2 regions of the Colwellia sp. BRX8-9 genome follow, and region 1 is predicted to be linked to the other one. Evidence: predicted binding sites of a transcription regulator. Region 1 holds the regulator's gene; the other holds the start of a gene.

Region 1 (9,638 bases):
GGCATATTAATTTTATTGATTAATATTATCGGTGGACTCGTTATCGGTATGGTACAACACGATTTAAGCTTTGACAGAGCGGTTGAAATATACACCTTATTAACGATTGGAGACGGCCTAGTAGCGCAAATTCCAGGTCTACTTTTATCGGTAGGTACGGCGATTGTTGTTACGCGACAAAATACCTCTCAGGACATGGGCGAGCAAGTCAGCAGCCAATTAGGTCAAGAACGTTCTTTGTATATTGCTGCCGCCGTTATGTTTGTCATGGGTGTTATTCCGGGCATGCCACACTTTGCATTTTTATTCTTTGCTTTTATGATCGCTGGAACCGCCTTTTTAAGTGGAAAGTACAAAATTGCCAAAGAAAAACAATTAGCGGATAAATCAGATGCTGAACAGGTTGAAACCCAGCAACAAGAAGCAGAAGTAAAAGACTTAGGTTGGGACGATGTTAACCATGTTGACATTATCGGCTTAGAAATTGGTTATCGCCTAATACCTCTAGTAGATAAATCTCAAGGTGGGGAACTCCTTAACCGTATTAAAGGTGTTCGTAAAAAACTATCCCAAGAGTTTGGCTTTCTAGTGCCGGCGGTACATATTCGCGATAATCTTGATTTAGACCCTAATGTTTATCAAATATCATTAATGGGCGTGACTATCGGTGAAGCTGAAATTAGACACGATCATGAATTAGCGATAAATCCAGGGCAAGTGTTTGGCAAACTTGACGGCGTGGCAACAATCGATCCTGCTTTTGGACTAGAAGCAGTATGGATAAAACCAGCACAACGCGAACATGCTCAGTCTTTAGGCTATACCGTGGTTGACGCATCGACTGTCCTTGCCACTCATTTAAGTCAAATACTAACAAATAACGCGGCACAGTTACTTGGTCATGAAGAAGTACAAAACCTTCTTGATATGCTAGGCAAAAATTATCCTAAATTAATTGAAGGGTTCATCCCTGATGTTTTATCACTGGGTACTTTGGTTAAAGTACTACAAAACCTAATGAATGAAGGTGTTGCTGTTCGTGATATGCGCAGTATTATTCAAACGTTAGTTGAGTATGGTCCTAAGTCCCAAGACCCTGAAATTTTAACCGCCGCTGTTCGTATTACCTTGCGTAAATTCATTGTTCAAGAGTTAGTGGGACCCGTGACTGAGGTACCTGTCATAACTTTGGCGCCAGAGTTGGAACAGATGTTGCACCAGTCTATGCAAATGGCTGGCGACGATGGTGCTGGCATTGAACCAGGTTTAGCAGAACGGTTACAGAAATCATTAGCTGATGGTGCTCAACAACAAGAAATGGCGGGTGATACGCCAATATTGTTAACCTCAGGGATTTTAAGAGCGGTACTGGCTAAATTTGTTAAATATACTATTCCAGGCTTGCGGGTGATTTCATACCAAGAAATTCCTGATGATAAGCAGATAAAAATAGTAAGCGCCATAGGTCAATAATTACGATATCAGTAATGAGCAGCAGAAAATATTTGCGGTTAAATGAATAAGTCATTAACAGCGATTGCAGTTGATAAGGGGTTAGTTTTGAAAATTAAACGTTTTGTAGCAAAAGATATGAGAAGTGCGCTGACACAAATCAAAGACGAGCTAGGTGCTGACGCTGTGATTATGTCAAATAAACGCGTACCTGAAGGCGTTGAATTAATGGCTGCGGTTGACAACAACGTCGAAATTAAGGCAACACAACCCGCAATGCAAAATTCTCCTAAAATCAACTCAACAGCGCAAGCAACAAACAGTTTTGACCGTTCGATTGACAATGATGTGGTCAATATTAGACAAAATAATCCTTTGACCAGTCCTAGTGTTTCGCACAACTCTACAGCAGAAGATACTCGCTTACCTTCAGACAGTTTAGCGGCTTTATTAAGCCGTCAAGTTCAGCAAGCACCTGCAAATATTGGTCAAGGTATTAATCAAGCTCAGCATGATAAAATCGTCCAGGCAGCCGCTAAGCTAAATAACCCTAGTAACTCAGCGCAAGTTTCAACGCCAACACCGTCAAGCAATATTGAGCAGCAATTTAAAAGCTTCACCGACCGTTTAGAGCAAAATAGCCAAGAACAAGGTGATGAACAATCAAGCGACTCATATCAACAGCCGGTGATGAACCAAGCACAGTCTTTAGTAAGCGATGGCTTACCGCCACAAAATGTAAATAACGCCGACTTAGAGAAAATGAAACACGAAATGTCTTCTATTCGTGAATTACTAGAACATCAAATTTCGGGGTTAATGTGGCAGGATATGGCGCAAAAAGATCCCGCTCGTGCGATGTTGGTTAATCGACTAATGTCTTTGGGTATGAGCGAACAAGTTTCAGATCAAATTGCAGGTTATATTCCAGCACAAAAAAATGACCAAGATACTTGGTTATTAGCGAAGAAATTTATCAGCCAACAAATTAATACCACTAATAATGACATTATTCATCGTGGTGGCGTGGTTTCATTAGTGGGACCTACCGGCGTAGGTAAAACAACTACCGTAGCTAAACTCGCGGCGCGGTTTGCTCAGATTCATGGCGCAGACCAAGTGGTGATGATCTCAACAGATAACTACCGTATTGCTGGATTTGAACAATTAGCCACTTACGGCCGAATTATTGGTTGTGATGTAAAGCTTGCTGGTGATGCAAAAACCTTAGATACATTGTTGCAACAGTTCTCCAAAAAGAAACTGATACTTATTGATACTGCAGGTATGGGGCAACGTGATATGCGTTTAGCTAAACACCTAACTACTTTAGTTTCTAATGCAAGGGTCAGAATTCGCAACTATTTAGTGTTAGCTGCTAATACTCAACAACGAGTTATGCAAGAAAATGTTGATCGCTTTAAAAAAGTACCTTTAGCTGGCTGTATTTATACTAAACTTGATGAAAGCCTTAGCATAGGAGAAATAATTTCCACTTCGATTCAAAACGGTTTAGCGATAGGCTACTTAACGGATGGACAAAGAGTTCCTGAAGATATTAAAGTTGCAAATGCTGAAAAACTCGTTACGCTAGCAGATAAAATGAGCGCGAAAAATCAAATTAATAATCCAATAAATTGGCGAACAGCACCGATGAGTGCTAATACAGCTGTATTTCCATAACTTGTTCTAAATATGTGAATTTTGAAGCTATAAAAATATGCAGATTAAATGATTATAGGGTTATACTAAATTAAATTGATAGCTATTCGTAAGAAAGTAGAGAAATACGATAAATGAATGATCAAGCAAGTGGCTTAAGAAAAATGCAAAATTCAGCTCCGGTAAAAGTCATTGCTGTCTCTGGCGGTAAAGGCGGAGTAGGTAAAACTAACGTTTCGCTTAATACCGCTATTGCACTTGGACAATTAGGACAACGAGTTTTAGTTTTAGATGCCGATTTAGGCTTGGCTAATGTCGATGTTATGCTAGGTTTGCGGGTAAAACGTAACTTATCACATGTGCTTTCTGGCGAGTGTGAATTAGACGATATAATTATTGAAGGTCCCGCTGGTATTAATATCATTCCTGCTACGTCAGGTTCACAATCTATGGTCGATTTAACGCCTGCTGAACATGCGGGTTTAATTCGCGCTTTTAGTGATATGAACACAAAATTTGATGTACTTATTGTTGACACTGCCGCCGGTATTTCCGACATGGTACTAAGCTTTTGCCGTGCCTCACAAGATGTGATGTTAGTGGTCTGTGATGAACCTACATCTATTACTGATTGCTACGCCTTAATGAAATTATTAAGTCGAGATCATGGTGTATTTAAATTTAAAGTTGTTGCCAACATGGTGAGAACGCCAAGAGAAGGACAACAACTCTTTGGTAAGCTTTCTAAAGTTACCGATCGATTTTTAGATGTTGCACTTGAACTCGTTGCTGTCATTCCATTTGACGAAAATATAAGAAATTCCGTTAGAAAACAAAAAGCAATTGTTGAAGCTTATCCACAATCGCCTGCAGCGGTTGCTTTTAAATCTTTAGCAGGTAATTTAATTAAATGGCCGGTGCCTAAACAAGCGTCAGGTCATTTAGAGTTTTTTATTGAACAATTGTTAGAACATTAATAACAATAGTAATCAGATATGAGTACTTTGTTGAAAGTTCTATATCTTTCCTATAATTTAGCGAGTGAGCGATAGTGGTAAAACCAAATGCTTACAGTATTCAAACTGATAAATCTGCTATAATTTCGCAGCATACAGTTTTAGTGAAAAGAATCGCTTATCACCTATTAGCAAGGTTGCCTGCGAGCGTGCAGGTTGATGACCTTATTCAGTCAGGCATGATAGGCCTGCTTGAAGCGTCTAATAATTTTGATCACGGCAAAGGTGCAAGTTTTGAAACCTTTGCTGGTATTCGTATCCGTGGTGCTATGCTTGATGAAATACGCCGTGGTGACTGGACTCCCCGCTCTGTTCATAAAAATAGCCGCATGGTCAGTGAAGCGATAAAATTGCTTGAAGCAAGTTTAGGTCGTGATGTAACTGATATTGAAGTTGCTGAAAAACTTGATATTTCGTTAAATGACTACCATCATATTCTAAGTGAGGTCAGTACCGGTAAAATAATTGGTATTGAAGACTTAAGTACGGGGGCAGATGCTATATCGAATATGGAAGATGTGAATAATAACGATCCCTATGATAATTTTGAAAAAATAGTTTTTAAAAAATCGTTAACAGCATGCATTTCCACTTTACCCGAACGCGAAGCTCTAGTACTGTCACTATATTACGACGAAGAATTAAATCTTCGAGAGATTGGTCAAGTGCTTGATGTAAGTGAGTCGCGTGTTAGCCAAATTCACAGTCAAGCGATGCATAGGTTAAAAGGACGTATGCAATCTTGGCAAAGTTGAGTAGAATATACATATAATCACAATTTTAAAATGTTCTCACCGGAGGGTGCCTTGGATAAAAATATGAAAGTTCTTGTTGTTGATGATTTTTCAACGATGAGACGTATCGTCAAAAACTTGTTACGAGATTTAGGTTTCACTAACATTTCAGAAGCAGATGACGGTAGCACTGCTTTACCGATGTTAAAAGAAGGCTCTTTTGACTTTGTTGTAACTGATTGGAATATGCCAGGTATGCAAGGTATTGATTTGCTCAAAGCCATCCGTGCCGATGCGAAGTTATCACATATCCCAGTATTGCTGATTACTGCTGAAGCAAAGAAAGAACAAATTGTGATGGCGGCTCAAGCGGGTGTTAATGGCTATATTGTAAAACCATTTACCGCAGCGACGTTAAACGCCAAGTTAGATAAAATATTTCAACGCTTAGGTTAATTCCTTAATTAGATAGATAATTAATTAATCTAAACGTGAGGTTTTTGCATGAGTGCGAATACAAATGTGCATGTTTCTTTGGAAGAAGCAAAGCTACTGGTCGAATATTTAGAAAGTGGTCAACAAGACAAGGCAGATGAATTAATTGCTGAAATTCAAAATCCAATTAATTCTGAATTGTTTGCTGAAATAGGCAAGCTGACTCGCCAACTACATGACTCATTAAATAATTTTCAATTAGATTCCAGGTTAAATGATTTAGCGACAGCAGATATCCCCGATGCTCAAGAACGTCTAAACTACGTTATAACGCGAACGGAAGAAGCCGCTAATAAAACCATGGATGCTGTTGAATCTATTTTCCCCGTTGTGGATACGATACAAAAGCAAATAAAGGCTGTTAATCCGTTATGGCAAAAATTAATGCATAACAAATTGGAATTAACCGAATTTAAAAGTTTATGTGTTGATATAGATTTATTATTAAAAACGACAGATAGAGAATCAGTGCGTATGCATGATTTAATGACTGATGTTTTGATGGCGCAAGATTTTCAAGATTTAACCGGACAAGTTATTCGTAAAGTTATTGATCTAGTTCGTGAAGTAGAGGATAGCTTGATTGGTATGCTAACCGCTTTTGGTATTACGACAGATAGTAATGCAGAGCGAAGTAAACCTAAAGTAGGTGATAACTTAGTTGAAGGCCCGATCGTTAATGCAGCACAACGTGATGATGTTGTCGCTGACCAAGATGATGTTGATGACCTTTTATCAAGTTTAGGATTTTAATAGGAGTTGCTGGATGTCATTTGAGCAAGATGAAGAGATTCTTCAGGATTTTTTAATAGAAGCTGGAGAAATACTTGAAACGCTTTCGGAACAACTCGTAGAACTTGAAAACGACCCCGATAATGCCGAATTATTAAATGCTATTTTTAGAGGTTTTCACACCGTTAAAGGTGGGGCCGGATTTTTAGCATTACATAATTTAGTTGACGTATGTCATGGCGCGGAAAATATTTTCGATCTGTTACGTACCAACCAACGTAGTGTTAGTGCAAGCCTAATGGACGTTATTTTACAAGCGCTTGATGTTGTAAATGAAATGTTTGTACAAGTTCAAAACGGCGAGAAACTTGATAAAGCTGATGCTCAATTACTTGCAGAATTGCATCGTTTAAGCCAACCAGAAGGCAAAGAGCAAGCGCCTGCGCCAGTCGTTGTTGAAGCAGTAGCTACTCATGAAAGCGAAAGTTCTTCTAGCGATGAAATGTCAGAAGATGAATTTGAACGACTTCTCGACGAACTCCATGGTGGTGGCTCAGCTTCTACGCCAGCCCCAGCACCTGAAGCAACAGCAACGTCTTCAGACAGCAATGATATTTCAGATGACGAATTTGAATCCTTACTCGATGAACTTCACGGTCAAGGTGCTTTTTCGCCTGAAGTTGCTGCTAATAATTCAAGTAAACCATCTTCATCGAATAACAGTTCATCAGATGAAATAAGTGACGATGACTTTGAAGCTTTATTAGACGAATTACATGGTCAAGGTCAAGCGCCGAAATTATCTGTTACTCCAGCACCTAGCGCACCAACACCAGCACCAACACCTGTTGCTCAAACACCAGCCGCGAAGCCAGCACCTGTAGCTCCTGCAGCTAAACCTGTCGCTAAAGCGCCAGTGCCAGAAAAAGCACCCGCTAAAGCAATGCAGGGTGAAACAACTGTTAGGGTTGACACTAAACGTCTTGATCAAATTATGAATATGGTTGGTGAGCTTGTTTTAGTGAGAAATCGCTTAACAAGTTTGGGCTTAACCAAAGAGGATGAAGATTTAACGAAAGCTGTTTCTAACCTTGATGCGGTAACGACTGATTTGCAAGGTGCGGTAATGAAAACCCGTATGCAGCCAATCAAGAAAGTCTTTGGACGATTTCCTCGAGTTGTTCGAGATTTAGCGCGCAGTTTAGACAAAGAAATTAAATTAGTGCTCAAAGGTGAAGAAACCGATCTAGATAAAAACCTTGTTGAGGCACTCGCTGATCCATTAGTGCATTTAGTGAGAAACTCTGTAGATCACGGTATAGAAATGCCTGATAAGCGCGAAGCATTGGGGAAACCAAGAGAAGGTGTCGTGGTGCTTTCTGCTTCTCAAGAGGGTGACCATATATTATTAACCATCAAAGATGATGGTGCAGGCATGAATGCAGAAAAGCTCAAAGAAATCGCGATTACTCGTGGTGTTCTTGACGCTGACTCTGCGGCTAGAATGACAGATAAAGAAGCCTTTAGTTTAATTTTTGCTCCAGGGTTCTCTACCAAGACTGAAATTTCAGAAGTTTCAGGCCGTGGTGTTGGCATGGATGTAGTCAAGACTAAGATCACCCAGTTAAACGGTACGGTAAGTATAGATTCTGAAATGGGCGTAGGTACAATCTTAGAGATTAAAGTACCGTTAACGTTAGCTATTTTACCGACATTAATGGTTATTGTTGGTAAGCAAACATTTGCTTTACCACTTGCTGGCGTGAATGAAATATTTCATCTTGATTTAACCACCACCAACGTTGTTGATGGACAATTAACCATTATTGTTCGTAAAAAGGCGATTCCACTCTTCTACTTAGATAAGTGGTTAGTACGTGATTTTGTTGAGAAGCCAAGAGAAAAAGGTCATGTGGTTATTGTTCAATTGGGCAATCAGCAAATTGGCTTTGTGGTCGACAGTCTAATTGGTCAAGAAGAGGTGGTGATAAAGCCACTCGACCGTCTATTACACGGCACACCAGGTATGGCCGGCGCAACAATTACCAGCGATGGTGGTATAGCGTTAATTATCGATGTGCCTAATATGCTGAAGTTTTACGCAAAAAAATCTGTTGTTAATAAAAAATTACGCTCTTAACGTATAATAAAGCCCTATTAAATTTTATTAGGGCTTTTTCATTCATAATAACAAATGAGATAATAAATGCCCTATAAGGTGTTGGTTGTTGATGACTCGAGTTTCTTTAGACGTCGAGTTACCGATATTTTAAATAAAGATCCGAACCTTACTGTTATTGATGTTGCTGTAAATGGTAAAGATGCTGTTGAAAAGGCTGTATCATTAAAGCCTGATGTGATCACCATGGATATAGAAATGCCATTGCTTAATGGTATTGAAGCTGTGAAACAAATAATGGCGAAAGCGCCAACATCAATCTTAATGTTTTCATCGCTCACTCATCAAGGTGCTAATGCGACCCTCGAGGCCTTAGAAGCCGGAGCACTTGATTTTCTCCCGAAAAAATTTAGTGAAATAGCCAAAACAACTGATGATGCAGGTAGTTTGCTGCGTCAACGAGTGGTTCAATTAGCGAAGACTAACGGTTTATTGAAAAGAAAATTGGCAGTAAAAGCTCACGCGTCACGAATTAGCCTATCTTCAACGGCCACTAATCCGGTGAGTAAACCCATAAATAAATTCGACATTCAATCGAGAACTCCGCTGCGAACAACTAAAACTGAACCGAGTCAAAGCGAAAGTATTCGCAGTCAGGTTGTTAAAAGAAGCTCAGGTAAAAGTTACCAACTACTTGCTATAGGTACATCAACGGGGGGACCAATTGCCTTACAAAAAATATTAACGCAATTGCCACAAAATTTTCCGCTACCCATTATTTTAATACAGCATATGCCCGCTGCTTTTACTTTTGCTTTTGCCAATCGTTTAAATACCTTGTGCAATATTAATGTTAAGGAAGCAGCAGATGGGGATATTTTAAAACCTGGTTGTGCTTACCTAGCGCCTGGTGGCAGGCAAATGATTATTGACGGTACGCCAAAATTAGCCAAGTTAAAAATTATAGAAGATAAGTCTGAAAAAATTGCTTTTAAACCAAGTGTTGATGTGAGTTTTGGCTCAGCAGCTAAGGTATTTGGTGGCTCAGTATTGGGTGTTGTATTGACCGGTATGGGCTCTGATGGCCGAGAAGGTGCTCGCATGTTAAAAGGTAAAGGGGCGACAATATGGGCACAAGACGAAGCTTCTTGTGTGGTTTATGGTATGCCGCAAGCCGTTACCGTTGCAGGTATTTCTGTTTTATCTTTAGCATTAGAAGATATCAGCCAAAGTATTATCAAGGAAGTGGACCATGGATAAGTTAACCATTGCCGGTCTTTTTGTCGCAATTACGGCCATATATTTAGGTTTTATTCTCGATGGAGGCTCCCTCGCTGCGTTATTTGAGTTACCTGCCTTTATCATTGTCTTTGGCGGTACTTTAGGGGCTGTAATGTTACAGTCATCTTCAGCGCAATTTTTTCATGC
Region 2 (9,638 bases), on a different contig from region 1:
CAAAACGGGTAAGTTTTGGATCGCCACATCATGAATGAATTGATCGTAACCACGCTGTAAAAAGCTTGAATAAATAGCGACTACCGGTTTTTTACCGCCAATAGCGAGACCCGCAGCAAAAGTTACCGCGTGTTGTTCTGCAATCGCGACATCAAAGTACTGCTTAGGAAAGCGCTGACTAAATTCAACCATGCCAGAGCCTTCACCCATGGCAGGTGTGATGGCTATTAGTGAATCATTATTTTCTGCTGTTCTGCAGAGCCAATCGCCAAATATTTTTGAATAAGTGGGTAAACATGGCTTACTCTTTGGCAAACTCGTTTGTGCGGGATCAAATTTAGGGACAGCATGATATTTTATCGGGTCTTGCTCTGCTGCGTGATAACCTTTGCCTTTTTTCGTGGCAATATGAAGGATTTGAGGCCCTTTTAAGTTACGCATATTAGTAATGGTATCAACCAAACCATTGACATCATGACCGTCGATAGGGCCAATGTAATTAAAGCCTAACTCTTCAAAAAAGGTACTGGGTACAACCATGCCTTTTAAATGTTCTTCTGCACGACTTGCTAATTCTTTAATAGGTGGAATACCCTTTAGTATGCGCTTACCACCCTCGCGTATTCCTGTATATATACTGCCAGATAACAATCGAGCAAAGTGATTATTCAATGCACCAACATTTTCTGAAATTGACATTTCATTGTCATTTAAAATAACCAGCATATCGCTTTTAATATCACCAGCATGATTTAACGCTTCAAAAGCCATACCTGCTGTCATTGCGCCGTCACCAATAACAGCAACAACTTTACGATTTTTTGCTTCTTGTTCTGCAGCAACAGCCATACCTAGTGCCGCAGAGATAGACGTGCTTGAATGGCCAACACTTAATACATCATATTCACTTTCTTCACGCCACGGAAAAGGGTGCAAACCATCTTTTTGACGAATAGTATGCAGTTGATCGCGCCGACCCGTTAAAATTTTATGTGGATAAGCTTGATGGCCAACATCCCATATAAGGTGATCAAAAGGCGTTTTATAAACATAATGTAATGCGACCGTTAATTCTATTGTGCCTAAACCAGAAGCAAAATGGCCACTACTTTTACTTACAGAACTTAATAAGTAACTACGCAGTTCTGTACTGGCCTGAATTAGCTGGCTTTTATTTAACATGCGCAGATCGTCAGGAGAATTTATATTGGCCAATAAAGGGTAGTCGGCAAGATTTATAGTCATATTTATTTTGTTTATTCTTTAAATTGCAAGAGCAAGATCAATGAGCGCGTTTGATAATAAACGTCGCAAATTGAGCTAAGTTATCTGTATTGTAGGGTAAAGTTGCTAAAGCTTGAAGTGCTTGTTGATATAAGTTGTCAGCTTTTTGCTGAGCGCCCTGTAAACCTAATAGCGCAGGGTAGGTACTTTTATTAGAGGAAACGTCTGAACCTGCTGGTTTTCCTAGTTCTTCTTCACTAGAAATAATATCAATTATATCATCGCGCACTTGATAGGCTAAACCAATATGATCAGCATAAATGGCGAGTTGGTGCTTTTCATCGGCAGAAATATCGTTACTTAACTCTGTAACCATGGTCACAGAAGCTTTTAACAACGCACCTGTTTTTAGTGAATGTAGTTTTTCTAGTTCAGCTAAAGTGATCACTTTATCGGTCGCAGAAATATCAAGTGCTTGTCCACCGCACATGCCTTGGTAACCTGAAGCATTGACTAATTGACGGATTAAGCTAATACGTTTTGATTCAACCGCGGCGCTAAAGTTATGATTAACTAAAATATCAAAGGCAAGTGTCTGTAAACTATCACCTGCTAAAATAGCGGTCGCTTCATCAAACGCTTTATGACAAGTTGGTTGCCCACGACGTAAATCATCATCATCCATCGAAGGTAAGTCATCATGAATTAATGAAAAAGCATGGATACATTCTAATGCTGCCGCAATACCGTCAACGTCAGATAATTCAAGTCCCAGTGCATCACCGGTAATATAACTTAAATAAGGACGCATACGCTTACCACCAATTAATAAGCCGTATTGCATTGCTGATAGCAATTTTTGATCATTTATTTCATAAGCGGCTAATTTGTCGGCAAGGTATTCATTAATGCGCGTTTGATAAAAGTCGAGTTGGTATAATTGGGTCACTAATTACTACCCAAACTTTCTGAGTCAACTTCGTTTTCAAAATCTTCAAGTTGGGCTTTACCATTTTTAGTCAGTAAAATTTGAATTTTTTGTTCAGCATTTTTTAACTTTTCTTGACTGGCTTGGCTGAGATTTAAGCCGCGCTCAAAAAGGGTCATTGAATCTTCTAAACTCAATGCTCCTTGTTCTAAATTCTGAACAATAGTTTCAAGTTCTAAGAGTGATTCTTCAAAGCTTAAGTTTTCTATTTTTTTCTTAGCCATCATCGAGAGTTCAGTGATTAAATATCTAGGCGCAAATTTATACCAAACGCCTTAATTAATCAATAAACTTCAAATGCTTTTGCCCCTTAATGACTATCATATACTTTCTATTGTCGGTCATTCTATGACTATATTGGCGCTTATATTTATCGTTAAAGCGCTGCGGTTAACGATAACTAGATAAATATAAATTGGGTAAGCTTAAATATGGCGAATTTAGTTGGCAGTATTAACTGTCTCTGGGCTATACGTTGTTAAAGATATTGAACAATTATTTTGTTCAGCAAAGTTAACCTTAAAAATAGCGACTAATTACTTAAGTTATTGACAATATGGGCGATAATAAACTTATAGAACCGTAAGCCATTCATATGCAGTTTTAACTGCGCGCTTTGGATGGTTACGGTTAAATCACGAGTGTGGATAAGAATATAAGTATTCGCGTATCGTAATACCTTAATGTATTATCAAATAATACGACTATCCGTATCATTTTTTTGTGGAGACTTTTTTGTGGATATAGCAACAATATTAGGTGTAGTAGGCGCAATAGGTTTACTCATTATGGCAATGATGCTGTCTGGTGATATCGGCATGTTTATTGACGTTCAGTCAGTTATTATTGTTTTTGGTGGTTCAATATTTGTTGTTTTATCTAACTATAATCTTGGTCAGTTTTTTGGAATTGGGAAAATTATAGGTAAGGCTTTTATGTTTAAAATTGAACAGCCTGACGACCTTATTGAAAAATCAGTTGAAATGGCTGACGCCGCTCGTAAAGGGGGGTTTTTGGCTTTAGAAGAAGCAGAGATAACTAACGGCTTTATGCAAAAAGGGGTCGATATGTTGGTCGATGGCCACGATGCAGATGTAGTACGTGGCACACTAAAAAAAGATATTGAGCTTACTGCTGAACGCCATGAAACAGGCGTAGGTATGATGATGGCACTTGCTGATGTGGCACCCGCGATGGGCATGATTGGCACCTTAATTGGTTTGGTTGCGATGTTATCAAACATGGATGACCCCAAATCTATTGGTCCAGCTATGGCGGTTGCACTACTAACAACCCTATATGGAGCATTCCTCGCTAACGTTATTGCCATTCCTATAGCGTCAAAACTCAGGCTTCGCCTTGCTGAAGAAAAAATGAACCAGGAGCTTATTCTTGACGCTATTCTGGGTATTCAAGACGGACAAAATCCACGTGTCATCGAAGGGTTACTTAAAAACTATCTTGCTGAAGGTAAACGTGCTGTAAATACCACAGAAGAAGAGTAACGGGAGTAATTTATGGCTGAAAAATGTAAATGTCCACCTCCGGGGCTTCCCGCTTGGATGGGTACTTTTGCTGACTTAATGTCACTATTGATGTGCTTTTTCGTTTTGCTGTTATCTTTTTCTGAAATGGATGTTTTAAAGTTTAAACAAATTGCAGGTTCGATGAAGTTTGCGTTTGGTGTACAAAATAAGATTGAAGTAAAAGATATTCCTAAAGGCACCAGTATTATTGCGCAAGAATTTCGCCCGGGTAAACCTGAGCCAACACCTATAGAAGTTATTCAACAGCAAACCATGGAAATGACCCAACAGATGCTAGAGTTTCAAGCAGGTGATGAAACCTCTGCTGGTGGTCGACAAGAACAACGAGGTACAGAACGTGGTGGACAATCACAAAGTACTGCAGATGAAATGTCAGCCCAAGCAATGCAAAAGGCCCAAGACGAATTAGAGCAGGCTTCGCAAGAGCAAGTAAATGAATTAGTTAAAAAAATTGCTGATCAATTAGAACAACAAATTCAAGATGGTGCCATAGAGCTTGAATCTCTCGGACAACAAGTGATTATTCGTATTCGTGAAAATGGTTCTTTTCCTTCGGGTTCTGCTTTTTTACAACCACAGTTTCGCCCTATTATTAGAGAAATAGGTGAGCTACTCAACACGGTTCCGGGTGAAATTATGGTTTCTGCACACACAGATGATCGCGGTATTAGTTCAGAGTTATTTTCTTCAAATTGGGATTTATCAAGTAAACGAGCTGTCGCTATTGCTCATGAATTAATTAAAGTCCCTGAGTTTGACCAGTCACGTTTACTGGTTGTTGGTCATGCCGATACAAGACCGGTAGTGCCTAATACTAACGCGCTAAATCGCAGAAGAAACCGTCGTGTTGAGATTTCAATTAACCAAGGTAAAGCAAAGGAAACCGAACCTGTTTCTATTATTAAATAATAAATTAAGCCGATAAATTCAACTATCGTGATGGCGTTAAGTGATAAACCCCCGTTTATTGCTTAGCGTACATTTTTCAACTTACTCTTCATTTCAACTTACTCTTTATTTCAATTTCGTGTATAATTCGCGCCATTATTTTTGTCGGCCGATTATGGCCTTTAGTCTAGTTTTATATTTAGGGTCGTTTGTTCATGAAATTCATCGTAAAACTCCAATCTGAAATTGCTGTAAAGAGTCGCCCGGTTCGTAAGCGCTTTACTAAAATTTTAGAATCCAGCATTAAAAATGTTTTACGACGTGTTGATGAGCAAATTACCACTCAGGCAAACTGGGATAATATAGAGGTTAATACTAAAAATAACTGTCCTAAAAATCGTTTGGCACTTATTGATACCTTAAAATGTGTGCCGGGCATCGCTCATTTTCTTGAAGTTCAACAAACAACCTATACAGATGTGCATAACATTTTTGAAAAAACATTAGCAGCACACGAAAAGACAATTGAAAATAAAACGTTTTGTGTAAGAGCTAAACGAATTGGAACACACGACTTCAATTCCTTACAAGTTGAACAATATGTTGGCGGTGGTTTAAACGAGCACGTTGAATCCGCTAAAGTTAAATTGAAAAAACCTGATGTAACTATTCGATTAGAAATAAAAGATGAATACTTATTTATTGTCACAGAACGACATCAAGGACTAGGTGGTTTCCCAATAGCAAGCCAAGAAGATGTTTTATCATTAATGTCAGGTGGTTTTGATTCGGGTGTATCAAGTTTTCAAATGATCAGAAAGGGTGCTCGTACTCATTACTGTTTCTTTAACTTGGGTGGCGCTGCGCATGAAGTTGGCGTAAAACAAGTGAGTTACTACTTATGGAATAAATTCGGTGCATCACACAAAGTAAAGTTCTTTTCGGTTGATTTTGAACCGGTTGTTGCTGAAATTTTAGAAAATGTTGAAAACGGTCAAATGGGCGTTATTCTAAAACGTATGATGATGCGTGCTGCTGCGAAAATAGCGAAAAGAGCGAATATAGAATCTTTAGTTACGGGTGAAGCGTTAGGTCAAGTATCTAGCCAGACATTAACTAATTTAAATGTGATAGACCGAGTTACTGATACGTTAATTCTCCGTCCATTAGTCGCTTATGATAAACAAGATATTATTGATATCGCCCGTAAAATTGGTACTGAAGACTTTGCTAAAACTATTCCGGAATATTGTGGTGTAATATCAAAGCGCCCAACCATTAAAGCGGTATTATCTAAAATTGAAGCAGAAGAAGAAAACTTTGATTTTGATGTTTTAGACAAGGTTGTTGAAGCAACGCGTATGTACGATATACGTGATATTGGTAAAGAAAGTGAAGAAGAAATTCATGCAGTTGATACAGTAGACGATCTTCCTAGCGATTCAATCGTTATTGACATTAGAAGCCCTGATGAAGAAGACGAAAATCCTCTAGAACTTGAAAACGTCAACGTTGTTCATATTCCTTTTTATAAGCTATCTAATAAGTTTAGTGAGCTAGAGCAAGACAAAGAATATTTACTGTATTGTGATCAAGGTATAATGAGTAAGCTACAAGCACTTTACTTAATTGGTGAAGGCTATAAGAACGTTAAAGTTTACCGTCCTTAATATGACTCGTTAACTCGGGTCAATATTTATCCTCAAGTGCTTTAACAGCTAACCATAGTTGAGTATTTATCGCTGTGGTTAGTTTATGTTTCTCCCCTAAACGGTGAATGTAACCGTTGATATACTCTATTTCTGTACGACGTTTATTACGCACATCAGCGCGCATCGAAGAGGTGTTTCTATTGGTGCTTTTAGCAACATTATGGATTAGCTGTCGTAATAAAATTTCACTTAATATTACGCCTTCCTTCGTCGCTACAGCAACGACTTCACTGATAATATCTTCGGTCATTCTTTGGTAAGCTTTTTGATTTACTTCACCATTTTCAATGTCGTTTAGTGCTGAAATAGGGTTGATCACACAGTTAATGGCTAGCTTTTTCCATTGCGCTTGTTGAATGTTTTCTTGCCAGCTAAGCTGTTTCAGGCTTTTATTAAGGTGTTCTAACAATTGCTTTTGCTTTATTGAGTCCAGCGTCCCATAAATAATACCCAGATCGCTATGGCCCATACCTGTATGTTTAACATGATAAGGGGCGACTTTTTTAGCGCCTTGCGTAAGTAACAAAGCCAATAAACATTGTGATGGTTTAAGTCGTGGGCTAATTTCTTCGAGAGTTCCTAAACCATTGTGGGTAAGAATAATAACTGCATCGTCACTGATTAAATGATCAACAGCTTTCAACGCCTCGGTGACTTGATAAGATTTTACACAAAAAATTATAACGTCAGCACTGGCTATTAATTGGTTATCAGCCATTGTAAATGGAAAGCTTTTTGCAATATCATTCATTTCACTAAAAAGGTAATCAGATAATGTTGTTGGCGTTGACGGCCACAATGACACTAAGTTATCACCTTGTTGGTTAATTATCGCTTGAGAAAGCCGATGATAACAAAGTAAACCTATTGCACCTTGGCCAACAATAACAATATTCATCTTATCTTTTTATGCCTTTGGGCTGTTGATAAAGTAAAAAAATCCACTGAAGAACAGCAAAGAAAGATATGCCTACAACATCAGCGACAAAGTCAAAAAATTCCCCACTGCGAAAGCCTAAGTAATACTGGCTTAATTCAGTCAATGCACTATAAAAAAATAAACAAATAACCGTATTGATTAAAGGTAGTTTCATCAAACCGACTAAAATCCAAGTCAGACCAAAAAAACCAATAACATGGCCAATAGTATCTATTTGTATTTTATTAATAACGGTGGTTTTTAAATCGTCAGGGATCAAAAAAATCAGTGCTAATACCAGTAAAAAAACTAATATAATTAGTAGTTGAATGTAACGTTTCATTAAAGGGTAATTTTATGAAGTCATTAGTTTAGAATTATTCATCATAACATGTGAAAATAGCGGTTGCGATCACCTTTACCCGCTAGTGGTAATCTTGCTAAGATTGCCAACACTTAAATTATTGAATTATCGAAAGGTCAAGATCATGCCCTCAATGGATATCGTTTCCGAAATTAATTTGGAAGAAGTAAGAAATGCAACTGAAAACTGCAAGAGAGAATTAGAAACGCGTTTTGATTTTCGTGGTGTTGAAGCGAGCATTGAATGGAAAAAGCCCAATGTGGTAATAAAAGCTGAAGGTGACTTTCAAATAAAACAACTGGTAGATATGGTGCGCGTGCAGTTGGCAAAGCGTAATATCGATGCTAAAGCCCTGACCCTTTCTAATACTGAGCATACAGGTAGAACCTTCACTCAAAATCTTTCATTTAAAGAAGGTATTGAGCAGCCTATCGCTAAAAAAGTCATTAAGTTAATTAAAGACAGTAAGTTAAAAGTACAAGCGGGCATTCAAGGCGATCAAGTACGAGTGACTGGTAAAAAACGTGATGATTTACAAGCGGTCATGCAATTAATTCGTGAAGGCGATCTAGAGCAATCTTTTCAGTTTAATAACTTTCGCGACTAATACAGCGCTTTCTTAATACGTTCAGTCTTTGAAGGGTGAATATCTTAATACTAAAAAACAGCACTATCGGTGCTGTTTTTTTATACGTTTACTTTTTGTTTTACCCGGTAAGTAATCTTATCTTTACAAGTACACGATGATTTTAGTGACAAATTGCTTACCTTTAGACAATTAACGCTGTTGTTTTGATGACACATTAAGTAGATTAACCGCATTCTAATAATAATAAAGATTACGTTTAATGAGTGTTTCAAGAGGTGGGTTTAGTTCTCGGATTGGTTTTATCATGGCAGCGGCAGGTTCCGCTGTTGGTTTAGGCAATATTTGGGGATTCCCAACACAAACAGCAAGTAATGGTGGTGCTGCTTTTGTTTTAGTTTATTTAGTTTTAGCCTTTTGCTTAGCTTACCCTGCATTTATGGCCGAATTATTGATAGGCCGATACGGGCAAGCGAATGCAGTTAGCTCGTTAGAAAAAATGTCACGCAGTCTTTGGCAGAAAAAATTCGCCTTCTTTGTTGGTTTTGGAGGCATAGTTTGTGCGGCACTTATTCTTAGTTTCTATGGGATTCTAGCTGGCTGGATGATGTCTTATGCCGTTGAACCCGTTTTAACCTTTGTTGGTTTAAGTGATGCAGCGCAATGGGTTATTTCACAATCTTTGTGGCGTAATTTAGGCTTTACCGCCTTATTCATGGTCTTGACCGTTTTTATTATTCGCCATGGCGTTGAAGATGGTATTGAAAAATGGTCAAAACGTTTAATGCCAATGTTGATCGGTTTATTAATACTGTTAATTATTTATGTTGTTACCTTAGATGGTGCAGCTGAGGGATTAAATGCTTATTTGAACCCTGATTTTTCCCGTGTATTTGAAGCTGATTTATTAATTAGCGCATTAGGGCAAGCCTTCTTCTCTTTGTCACTAGGCACCAGTGTGATGATTATTTATGGTTCATATATTTCTAAAAAAGAGAATTTAATTACCCTAGGTGCACAAGTCACGCTTATTGATGTGTCTATCGCATTCCTAGCCGGCTTATTAATTATTCCTGCTATGTATGTTGCTCAAGCGCAAGGCGTGGCGATATTTGCTGATGATGGCAGTTTAATCAATGGTTCAAGTCTGGTCTTTACTGTCTTACCCAGTTTATTTGAAAGCATGGGTAATGTGGGCAGTTTTGTCGCTTTTGCTTTCTTCTTATTAATGTCTATTGCCGCTTTAACATCTTCTATTTCAATGCTTGAAGGACCGGTATCTTACGTGGTTGAGCGTCATGACCTTCCAAGAGAAAAAGCGACCACCTTAATTGGTATTGGTATTTTCTTATTGAGCGTGGTTATCGTTTTAAATATTGAAACTATGCTCGATTTTGTTGCCATTTCTGC

Evidence for each region. The regulator FliA, encoded in region 1, starts transcription of late flagellar genes. The targets are predictions, from matches to a motif close to CTAAAGNTNNNNNNNNNNNNGCCGATA.
Region 2: pomA (flagellar motor protein PomA) is a predicted target of FliA. The motif match lies at 2,752-2,778, and genes of this name have one in related genera.

Annotation. Positions count from the first base shown of each region.
Region 1 is NZ_JACGVN010000004.1:33,941-43,578, reverse strand. It holds gene flhA (flagellar biosynthesis protein FlhA) at 1-1,473, shown strand, start outside; gene flhF (flagellar biosynthesis protein FlhF) at 1,561-3,135, shown strand; gene H4J70_RS04420 (MinD/ParA family protein) at 3,249-4,091, shown strand; gene H4J70_RS04415 (RNA polymerase sigma factor FliA) at 4,166-4,885, shown strand; gene cheY (chemotaxis response regulator CheY) at 4,937-5,320, shown strand; gene H4J70_RS04405 (protein phosphatase CheZ) at 5,369-6,112, shown strand; gene H4J70_RS04400 (chemotaxis protein CheA) at 6,126-8,231, shown strand; gene H4J70_RS04395 (chemotaxis response regulator protein-glutamate methylesterase) at 8,298-9,470, shown strand; gene H4J70_RS04390 (flagellar motor protein) at 9,463-9,638, shown strand, end outside.
Region 2 is NZ_JACGVN010000033.1:4,587-14,224, reverse strand. It holds gene dxs (1-deoxy-D-xylulose-5-phosphate synthase) at 1-1,245, opposite strand, end outside; gene ispA ((2E,6E)-farnesyl diphosphate synthase) at 1,283-2,173, opposite strand; gene H4J70_RS18935 (exodeoxyribonuclease VII small subunit) at 2,173-2,436, opposite strand; gene pomA (flagellar motor protein PomA) at 2,950-3,717, shown strand; gene H4J70_RS18925 (flagellar motor protein MotB) at 3,730-4,668, shown strand; gene thiI (tRNA uracil 4-sulfurtransferase ThiI) at 4,863-6,317, shown strand; gene H4J70_RS18915 (ketopantoate reductase family protein) at 6,337-7,257, opposite strand; gene H4J70_RS18910 (VanZ family protein) at 7,259-7,621, opposite strand; gene H4J70_RS18905 (YajQ family cyclic di-GMP-binding protein) at 7,767-8,249, shown strand; gene H4J70_RS18900 (sodium-dependent transporter) at 8,491-9,638, shown strand, end outside.